DNA from 3 places in the Kineococcus terrestris genome. Region 1 is predicted to be linked to each of the others. Evidence: riboswitches for the same ligand, from Rfam matches in the RefSeq annotation. Region 1 holds a riboswitch; each other region holds the start of a gene.
What was found. Region 1 has a riboswitch for S-adenosylmethionine ahead of AB8M62_RS08435 (sulfurtransferase). Riboswitches for the same ligand answer to the same signal wherever they lie in the genome.
Positions count from the first base shown of each region.

Region 2: it holds a riboswitch for S-adenosylmethionine, as region 1 does, so the genes downstream of both, AB8M62_RS04695 (putative leader peptide) here and AB8M62_RS08435 (sulfurtransferase) in region 1, are expected to answer to the same signal.
Region 3: it holds a riboswitch for S-adenosylmethionine, as region 1 does, so the genes downstream of both, AB8M62_RS17590 (ABC transporter ATP-binding protein) here and AB8M62_RS08435 (sulfurtransferase) in region 1, are expected to answer to the same signal.

Region 1 is NZ_JBEUEI010000011.1:11,368-14,626, forward strand. Features, by position in the region: gene AB8M62_RS08425 (methionine ABC transporter ATP-binding protein) at 1-305, shown strand, start outside; gene AB8M62_RS08430 (methionine ABC transporter permease) at 307-966, shown strand; SAM riboswitch class I at 1,044-1,138, shown strand; gene AB8M62_RS08435 (sulfurtransferase) at 1,327-2,244, shown strand; gene AB8M62_RS08440 (class I SAM-dependent methyltransferase) at 2,241-2,822, shown strand; gene AB8M62_RS08445 (class I SAM-dependent methyltransferase) at 2,819-3,259, shown strand, end outside.
Region 2 is NZ_JBEUEI010000005.1:28,338-31,596, reverse strand. Features, by position in the region: gene AB8M62_RS04705 (LLM class flavin-dependent oxidoreductase) at 1-18, opposite strand, end outside; gene AB8M62_RS04700 (O-acetylhomoserine aminocarboxypropyltransferase/cysteine synthase family protein) at 18-1,415, opposite strand; gene AB8M62_RS04695 (putative leader peptide) at 1,462-1,557, opposite strand; SAM riboswitch class I at 1,563-1,652, opposite strand; gene AB8M62_RS04690 (hypothetical protein) at 1,784-2,239, shown strand; gene AB8M62_RS04685 (MarR family winged helix-turn-helix transcriptional regulator) at 2,236-2,547, shown strand; gene AB8M62_RS04680 (FMN-dependent NADH-azoreductase) at 2,570-3,202, opposite strand; gene AB8M62_RS04675 (baeRF2 domain-containing protein) at 3,259-3,259, opposite strand, start outside.
Region 3 is NZ_JBEUEI010000038.1:5,205-8,463, forward strand. Features, by position in the region: gene AB8M62_RS17580 (MBL fold metallo-hydrolase) at 1-889, shown strand, start outside; gene AB8M62_RS17585 (hypothetical protein) at 1,005-1,271, shown strand; SAM riboswitch class I at 1,393-1,491, shown strand; gene AB8M62_RS17590 (ABC transporter ATP-binding protein) at 1,619-2,374, shown strand; gene AB8M62_RS17595 (aliphatic sulfonate ABC transporter substrate-binding protein) at 2,461-3,259, shown strand, end outside.

The DNA.
Region 1 (3,259 bases):
AGCGGTTCGTCCGCAGCGCCCTGCACGACCGGCCCGACGCCGACGTGCTGGAGCGCCTGCGCGCCAACCACCCGGGCCGGCTGGTGTCCGTGCAGATCACCGAGGAGCCGGGGCTGCTGGCGCGCGTGGACGGCGTCCTGCGCGACGCGGGCGTGAGCGCCGAGCTCGTGCACGGCGGCATCGGGGAGATCCGCGAGCGGCGCATCGGTTCCCTCACGTACGAGCTGACCGGCCCGCCCGGTGCCGCGGACGCGGCCGTGGCCGCCCTGCGCGGCGCCGGCGTGCGCGTCGACGAGGAGGAGTGACGTGGACGGTTTCCTCGCGACGCTGGACGTCTACCGGACCGCCATCTGGGAGACGCTGTTCATCACGCTCGTCTCGATGGTGTTCTCCGGCGTGCTGGGCCTGGGCATCGGCCTGACCCTGTACGCCACCCGCCCGGGCAACCTGCTGGGCAACCGCGCGGTGTTCGCCGTGGTGGGCCTGCTGGTGAACGTGGTGCGGCCCATCCCGTTCGTCATCTTCCTGGCCGCCGTCGCCCCCCTCTCGCGGTTGGCCGTCGGCACAACCGTGGGCAACAACGCCGTGACCTTCGCGATCTCCCTGGCGGCCGCGTTCGCCGTGGCGCGCATCGTCGAGCAGAGCCTCGTCTCGGTGGACCCGGGCGTCGTGGAGGCGGCCCGCGCCGCGGGCGGCTCGCGGCTGGGGATCCTGTTCACGGTCCTCGTGCCGGAGGGCCTCGGCCCGCTGATCCTGGGCTACACGTTCATCTACGTCGGCATCGTCGACATGTCCGCGCAGGCCGCCCTCATCGGCGGCGGCGGGCTGGGCAACTACGCCATCACGTACGGCTCCCAGCGCTACGACTGGGGCGTCGTCTACGTCACGGTCGCCACGATCATCGTGATCGTGCAGGTGGGGCAGCTGATCGGCAACCGCCTGGCGCGCTCCGTCCTGCGCCGCTAGGACCCCGCGGCCGGTCCCCCGCGGGACCGGCCGCGGGCGTTGACAACCCGCACCGCGGCCCGCCACGCTGGGCCCGCACACCATCCAGAGCGGCTGAGAGACCTGGCTCGACGACGCCGCAGCAACCCCCCTCCCCGGAGGGCGTGGGTGCTCCCGCCAGGGCCGATGGAGAGGGCCCACGCTCATGCACGACGACCGCGCCCGCTGGCGCGCCACCACGCTCCGGTCCTGGTCGCGCCGCCACGTCGACCTGTGCCGGCGCACCTCGGCGGCCTGTCGCCCCGGACCGCCGACCGGCCACGGCCGGTGCGGCACCCCGCGACGCGACCACCCGACCACCCCAGCGCACCGGAGCCGACCATGACCAGCACCACCCCCGCCGCCACGTCCACCGGGTCCCTGCCCGCCGACACGTCCGAGCCGAAGTTCGAGCGGTACGCGCACCCCGAGCGCCTGGTGAGCACCACCTGGCTCGCCGAGAACCTCGGCCGCGAGGGCCTCGTCGTCGTCGAGAGCGACGAGGACGTCCTGCTGTACGAGACCGGCCACGTCCCCGGCGCCGTGAAGGTGGACTGGCACACCGAGCTCAACGACCCCGTCACCCGCGACTACCTCGACGGGGAGGGGTTCGCGCGCCTGCTGTCCGCCAAGGGGATCCGCCGCACCGACACCGTCGTGTTCTACGGCGACAAGAGCAACTGGTGGGCCGCGTACGCGCTGTGGGTGTTCACCCTGTTCGGCCACGAGGACGTGCGCCTGCTGGACGGCGGCCGCGCCAAGTGGCAGGCCGAGGGCCGCGAGCTGACCACCGAGGTGCCGCAGCCCGAGCCGGCCGACTACCCCGTCGTCGAGCGCGACGACCGCACCGCGCGGGCGTTCCTGCCCGAGGTGCGCGAGCACATCGGCGGCGCGCTGATCGACGTGCGCTCCCCGCAGGAGTACTCGGGCGAGCGCACCCACATGCCCGACTACCCGCAGGAGGGCACCGTGCGCGGCGGGCACGTCCCCGGCGCGGCCAGCGTGCCGTGGGCGCGCGCGGCCGCCGAGGACGGCACGTTCAAGGACCGCGCCGCGCTGGAGGAGATCTACCTGGGCGAGGCCGGCCTGGACGCCGACGCCCCGACCATCACCTACTGCCGCATCGGCGAGCGCTCCAGCCACACCTGGTTCGTGCTCACCCACCTGCTGGGCCTGCGCGACGTCCGCAACTACGACGGCAGCTGGACGGAGTGGGGCAACGCGGTCCGCGTGCCCGTCGCCGTCGGCCCGGAGAGGTGACGGGGACGGCCCACGACGTGTCGGGGCCGGTGGCCGCGCTCGTGCGCGCCGCCGGCCCCGACCTCGGGCCGGCCCCCTGGCGCGTCCTGGACGCCGGCGGCGGCGAGGGCCGCGACGCGGTCGTCCTCGCCGCCCTCGGGCACGAGGTGACGGTGCTGGACCGCCTGCCGGCGGCCCTGGAGCAGGCCCGCACCGCCGCGGCGCTGGCCGGGGTCGCCGACCGGGTCCGCACCGTGGCCGCCGACCTCGACGACCTCGCGGCGCTGGCGGCCCTGACCCGCCACCGCGCCGGCGGGTCGGGCTCCTTCGACGTCGTCTGCTGCCACGACGTGCTGCACCTGCGCGGCAGCGTCGCGCGCGCCGAGGCCGACGTCGCCGCGCTGACCAGCTCCCTGCGCCCCGGCGGCCACCTGTCGCTGGCGGTGCCGCCGCCGCCCGGGCCCTCGAGTGCCTCGGCGGGCCACCTGCACCTGGCCGCCGACCTGCTGGCGGCCGCCGTGGTCGCCGCCGGCGGTGCGGTGGTGCACCGGGCCGTGGACGGCGACGGGAACCTCCACCTCGTCGGCAGGCGGCGGTGAGCGAGCCGCCGCACCCGGAGGAGGCCGCGGTCGCCTGGCGCAGCGCCCCGTGGGGCCGGCTGCGCCACACGCTCGTCGAGCACACCCTGGCCGTCGTCTGCCGCACCGTCTCCGGCCGGCCGCTGCGCGTCCTGGACGTCGGCTGCGGCGACGGCAGCGACGCGGTGGCCCTGGCGCGCACCGGCGCCGAGGTCACGGCCCTGGACTCCGCGCCGCTGGTGCTGGAGCGCGCCCGCGCCGCCGCCCGCCGCGCGGGCGTCGCCGACCGGGTGCGCGCGGTGCAGGCCGACCTCGGGGACGTGGTGGCGCTGACGGCGCTGACCGGCGGCGGGGGCGGCACCTTCGACCTCGTCCTGTGCCACGACGTGCTCCAGCACCGCCCGCACGCCGGTTCGCCGGAGGGCCTGGCGGCGGACGTGGCCGCGCTGGCCTCCCGG
Region 2 (3,259 bases), on a different contig from region 1:
GTGCTGCAGCCGCGCCATCAGAGGACCCCCGCCGCCACGAGGGCGGGCACCGCGGCGCCCACCGGCCCCGGCGTCGGCGCCACCTCGGAACCGGCCACCGCGTTCCGCACCGCGTCCAGCGCCAGGCGCAGGTCCGCCAGCAGGTCCTCCGGCTCCTCCAGCCCGATCGACAGGCGCAGCAGGCCCGGCCAGATGCCGGCGGCCGCGCGCTCGGCCGGGCTGCGGTGCGCGTGCGAGGTCGAGGCCGGGTGCAGGACGAGGGAGCGCACGTCGCCCAGGTGCGACATGCGGGTGAACAGCCGCACGGCGTCGACGAAGGCGCGCGCGCCGGCCTCCCCGCCGGCCACCGTCACGCCGAACACCGACCCGGCGCCGCGCGGCAGGTAGCGCTGCGCGAGCGCGTGGGAGGGGCTGGAGGCCAGGCCGGCGTGGTCGACGGCGACGACCTCCGGCTGCTGCTCCAGCCAGCGCGCCAGCGTCAGCGCGGTGGCCACGTGCCGGGACACCCGCAGCGACAGCGTCTCCAGGCCCTGCTGGAGCAGGAACGCGTTGACGGGCGACAGCGTCGGGCCCAGCCGGGCGGCGACGACCTGCCGCACGTGCTCGGCGTAGGCGCGCGGGCCGTACCGGTCCACCCAGCTGCGCCCGGACGAGCGGTCCACCAGGTGCGGGTAGCGCCCGCCGGCCGCCCAGTCGAAGCCCTCCCCCACCACGACGGCGCCGCCGAGGGCGGCGCCGTGCCCGGCGAGGAACTTGCTGGCCGAGTGCACGACGACGTCCGCGCCGTGCTCCAGCGGGCGCAGCAGGTACGGGGTGGCCAGCGTGTTGTCGACGACGACGGGGATCCCGTGCGCGTGGGCGAGGTCGGCCACCGCGCGCAGGTCGGGCACGTCGTTCTTGGGGTTGGGGATCGACTCCAGGAACACCGCGCGCGTCGTGGGCCGCAGCAGGCGGCGCCAGGCGTCCAGGTCGGTGCCGCCGTCGGCGGCGGTCGGCACGAAGTCGACCGCGACGCCCATCCGCGCGAAGTTCTCGCGGAACAGCCCGCGCGAGCCCTCGTAGACGCTGGCCGCGGACAGCAGGTGGTCGCCGGCGCCGAGCAGGCCCAGCAGGGCGACGGTGACGGCGGCCTGGCCGCTGCCGACGAGCAGCGCGTCGCGCCCGCCCTCCAGGCGGGCGACCCGCCGCTCGACCGCGGTCAGGGTCGGGTTGGCCAGGCGCGAGTAGACGTAGCCGTCGTCGTCACCGGCGAAGCGGGCGCGGGCGTCCTCGAAGTCGCGGAAGACGAACCCGGCGGTCAGGTGGACGGGCGGGATCCGGGCGCCGTGGACGTCGTCGGGCTCGGCACCGGCGTGGACCTGCTCGGTGGCGAAGCCCCACGGGCGCGGAGCGGGCTGGTCGGGGCGTGCGGGCATGACGAGACCTCTCGGGGTGCGCGGCGGGGACGGGACGGGGGCCTGGTCAGGCCCGACAGGTCCCGCCGGCCGTGCGCACGAGGTCGACGTGCCGGCGCCGCGTCAGGGGCGCGCCGGTGGCCGGGGGCGTGGTGCTCTCCACGGTGTCCTCCATCGGTCTTGGCGGAAGCACCGGTCCCCGGGGGGCGGTTGCTGCGGCGTCGTCGAGCCAAGTCTCTCGGCCGCTCTGGATGGGAACGTCCAGGAGACGACGTGGCGTCACCGCTTGTCAACCGCTTCACGCGGACTCACCCGGACGGCGCAGCACCCGGTGGTTTCCACCTGCTCAACGGTTGCCACCGCGGAAAACACCTGCGATGGTTGCCAGCATGGAAAGCATCGACCGCACCCCCGACGCCGCCGAGGCCCGCGCCGCGCTCGCCGACGTCCAGCGGGCCCAGCGCGCCGTGCGCGACACCCCCTGGCCCACGTGGATCTACCCCGTCAACGCGCTGCTGCTCGGGGCCATGGCGGCGACCGCGCTGCTCCGGGACGACCGCAACCCCGTCTTCCTGGCGATCGGCCTCACCGTGCTGGGCGTCAACGTCGCCGCCGGGTACCGGATGGGCACCCCCTGGACCGTGCCCACCAGCCGGCTGTTCGTCGCCCTCGTCCTCGCCTCCGGCGCGTGCGTCCTGGCCGCCCTCGTCGTCGCCGACGCGACCACCGCGGCCTGGCCCGTCCTCGCCCTCGCCGTCGCGGCCGCCGCCTGCTACCTCGTCGCCGGTGTCGTGCACCGCCGCACCACCGGGCGCCCCCGCGCGAGCACGGGCGGGACCGCGTGAGCGCGGCGCTGGACCCCGTCATCCACCCCGCGCACCGCCTGCGCATCTGCGCCCTGCTCGCGGCCGGCACCACGCTGGAGCTGTCGGTGGTCAAGGAGCACCTCGACCTCAGCCCGTCGGCGCTGAGCAAGCAGGTCGCCGCCCTCGTCGAGGCCGGGTACGTCGGCCAGAGCCGGCACGGCGGCGACTCGCGGCGGGTCTGGCTGTCCCTGACCCGCCGGGGCCAGCGGGCCTACCGCGACCACGTCGCCGCGCTGCAGGAGATCGTCGCCGCGAGCGCGGTCGACGTCCCCGCCGAGCCGCGCTGACGCCGCCGGCCCGGCGGCCGCCTCAGAGGGTCGCGCCCAGCTCCGCCAGGCGCTCGCGGGCCGCCGCGAACTCCCCGTCGCTGCGCTCGGCGTGGGCGGCCAGGTCCGGCACCCGGTGGGCCAGCGTGATGCTCGTCTGCACCACCTCCACGTCCATCCCGAACGCCTCGCCCAGGATGATCCGCAGGACGGGCACGCCGTGGTCCCACGTCTCGGTGGGCGTGCCCGCGTCGTAGACGGCGCCGCGGCTGCTGACCACGACGGCCCTGCGGCCCGCCAGCGGCTGCGTGCCCGCCCCCGTCAGCAGGCCCGGCACGTGGACGTTGTCCAACCAGACCTTCAGCGTCGAGGGGACCGTGTAGTTGTACAGCGGCGCCCCCACCAGCAGGACGTCCGCGGCCAGCAGCTCCTCGACGATCGTGCGCTGCAGCGCCTCGGCGTCCGCGGGGACCTGCGCGCCCGGGCGGCGGTCCGCCGGCGTCCAGTGCAGCTCGGAGTCCGCCAGGTGCGGCAGCGGGTCGCGGTGCAGGTCCCGGTACGTCGTCGTGAACCCCTCCCCGCGCGCCGCCCAGGCGCGGGCGAACTCCGCGGTCAGCGCCCGCGAGCGCGAGGAGGTCAGGTCGGCGGAGGAGTCGAGGTGCAGCAGGTGCGGCATGCGCGCACGCTACCGACCGCCCCCGCCCCCTCCGCCGGGGCGCTCGGCCCGCCCGCT
Region 3 (3,259 bases), on a different contig from region 1:
GGGCCACTCGACCGTCGTCGTCGACGTGGAGGGGGTGCGCGTGGTCACCGACCCGGTGCTGCGCGCGGGCCTGGCGCACCTGCGCCGCCGCCAGCCGGTGCCGGCCGCCGACCACTCCGCCCGCGCGCACGTCGCCGTCGTCTCGCACCTGCACCACGACCACTGCGACGTCGCCTCGCTGCGCGCGCTGGACGCGGACTGGGTCGTCGCCCCGCCGGGGGCCGCGCGCTGGCTGCGGCACCGGCTGCGCCCCGTCGGCAGCCGCGTCGTGGAGGCGGGCGCCGGCCAGACCGTCCACCTGCCCGTGCGCGCCTTCGACGGCTCGCGCCGCGAGGTGGCCGTCACCGCGCTGCCCGCCCACCACGACGGCGGCCGCACCCTGGCCCTGCTGACCGGCGCGCCCCGCGACGCGGCCGCCGTCGGCCACCTGCTGGAGGTCCCGCGCGCCGACGGGGTGCCCGTGACGGTGTGGGCGCTGGGCGACACCGGCCCCTTCCCCGGCCTGGAGGACGCCGTCCTGGCGCAGCTGCGCGCGCGCCGCGCGGTGGCCGTGGACGGCGGCCCGGCCCCGGGTCACGAGGGTGGCCCGGACGTGGCGCTCGTGCCCGTGGGCGGCTGGGGCCACACCCTCGGCGAGCACCACCTGGACCCGCGCCAGGCCGCGCGGGTCGTGGCGCGCGTGCGCCCGGCCCTCGCCGTGCCGGTGCACTGGGGGACGCTGGCGCCGGTCGCGCTCGGGCGCACGATGGGCGACCGCTGGTGGGCGCCGGGACGCCACTTCGCCGACCGCCTGGCCCGCCGCTCGGACGTGCGGGCCGTCGTGCTGCGCCCCGGTCAGGTCCTGCCTTTCGACCGCGCCCCCGCGGCACCCCCGCCCCCCGGGGCCTGAGCCCCCGCGGCGACACGCGGACCGGTCCCGCCGATCCGCGCGTGCGCCGGGCCCTTCGCGGGTACCGTCGCAGGGACACCCGCTGACACCGGGTCCCGACGGGAACGGGGGAGTCATGGCCCAGGCGTTCACCTTCCTCACGGCGCTGCTCGACCACGAGCAGCGGGCGCTCGTGGTCAGCACCGACGACGGCCGCGTGCTGTCGCGGCTGGCGCTGAGCGACCCGCCCGCGCACGGCTACTACGAGCCGGTCCAGCTCGACGCGGCGCTGGCCGACCTGGGCCTGCGCGCGGTCGGCTGCTGGCTGCGCGACGGCGACGGCGGGGCCGTCGCCGACGTCCGGCCGCTGGGCGAGCAGATGCCCGACCCGCGCCCGGTCTGAGGCCCGGCCCGGGCGCGGGGGTCCGCGCGCCGTCCGCTCACGCCCGGTGACGCCGCGCGCCGCGGTCGGCTGCCCGGGGCACCCTGGTTTGACACGGCTCCCCCCTCGGCCTTTGATGGTGCAACCATCCAGAGCGGCCGAGAGACCTGGCTCGACGACGCCGCAGCAACCTCCGGGCCCTCGGGCCCGGGCACGGTGCTCACGCCAGGACCGATGGAGGAGCCGAGTTGCCCCCTGGTCCCGCGACCGCGCACGAGACCGCGCCCGAGCGCGCTCCCCGCACCGCCGCCACGGCCCCCACGGACGCGGCGACCACCGCGCGCGCCGACGCCCTGCAGCCCGCCGACGTGGTCCTGCGCGGGGTCGGGCGCTCCTTCGGCACGGCCCGCGGCACCCACCGGGTGCTGGCCGACGTCGACCTCGTCGTCGAGGCCGGGTCCACCGTCGCCCTCCTCGGCGCCTCCGGCAGCGGCAAGTCCACGCTGCTGCGCCTGGTCGCCGGCCTGGACCTGCCCACCGCGGGCGAGGTCGCGGTCGGCGGTGAGGCGGTGCGCGACGTCAGCGACCGCTGCGCCGTCGTCTTCCAGGAGCCGCGCCTGCTGCCCTGGCGCGACCTGGCCGGCAACGTCGCCCTCGGCCTGCCGCGCGGCACCCCGCGCGCCGAGGGCCGCGAGCGCGTCGCCCACCAGCTCGAGACCGTCGGCCTGGCCGACTTCGCCGGGCACCGCCCGCGCCGCGTCTCCGGCGGCATGGCCCAGCGCGCGGCGCTGGCGCGCGCCCTGGTGCGCCGGCCCGGCGTGCTGCTGCTCGACGAGCCGTTCGCGGCGCTGGACGCGCTGACCCGGCTGAAGATGCAGGACCTCCTCGACGACGTCCAGCGCGGCACGGGCGCCACGACCCTGTTCGTCACCCACGACGTCGACGAGGCCCTGCACCTGGCCGACCGCGTCCTCGTGCTCGGCACCCCCGAGGGTGCCGAGGGCGCCCGCGTGGTGCGCGACCTGCGCGTGGCGGCGCCCCGCCCCCGCGACCGCGGCGACGCCGAGCTGGCCGCCCACCGCGTGGAGCTCCTGGAGCTCCTCGGCGTGCCCCGGCACGCCTGACCCGCCCCCCTCACCACCGCTCCACCCCCCCCGCAGCGCCGGTCCGTCCCGGACCGCCGCTCGTCCCTGCCTGGAGGAACCCCGTGCTGCGCACCCCCCGTCCCCTCGCCCGCCGCACCGCCCTCGGCCTCGCCCTCGGCGGCGTCGCGCTCGGTGCCGCCGCCTGCGTGCAGGGCGAGGACAGCACCGGCGCCGTCGCCACCGAGGGCGCCGGCTCCGGCTCGGGTTCCGGCGGCGGCGACACCGTCCGCCTGGACTACGCGCTCTACAACCCGCTGAGCCTGGTGGTGCGCGAGCAGCGGATCCTCGAGGACGCCGGCCTGACGGTCGTGTGGGAGCAGTCGCTGGGCAGCAACCGCGCCAACGAGTTCCTGCGCAACGACAACCTCGACGTGGCCTCCACCGCGGGCTCGGCCGTCCTGCAGGCCCGCGCGAACGGCTCGCCCGTGCAGACGATCGCCGTGTACTCCCAGCCGGAGTGGACGGCGCTGGTCGTCGGCGCGGACTCCCCGATCACCGACGTGGCCGGTCTGCGCGGGACGCGGATCGCCGCCACCACCGGCACGGACCCGTACTTCTTCCTCCAGCAGGCGCTGGCCGAGGCGGGCCTGTCGGGCGCCGACGTGGAGATCGTCAACCTGCAGCACCCGGACGGCCGCGCGGCGCTGGAGCGCGGCGACGTGGACGCGTGGGCGGGCCTGGACCCGAACATGGCGGCCTCGGAGCTGACGGTGGGCTCGCGCCTGCTGTACCGCAACGTCGACTTCAACACCTACGGGATGCTCAACGCGCGCGAGCAGTTCATCGAGGAGTCCCCGGAGCTGGCGCAGCAGGTCGTCGACGCGTACGCGCAGGCGCGCGCGTGGGCGCTGGAGAACCCGGCCG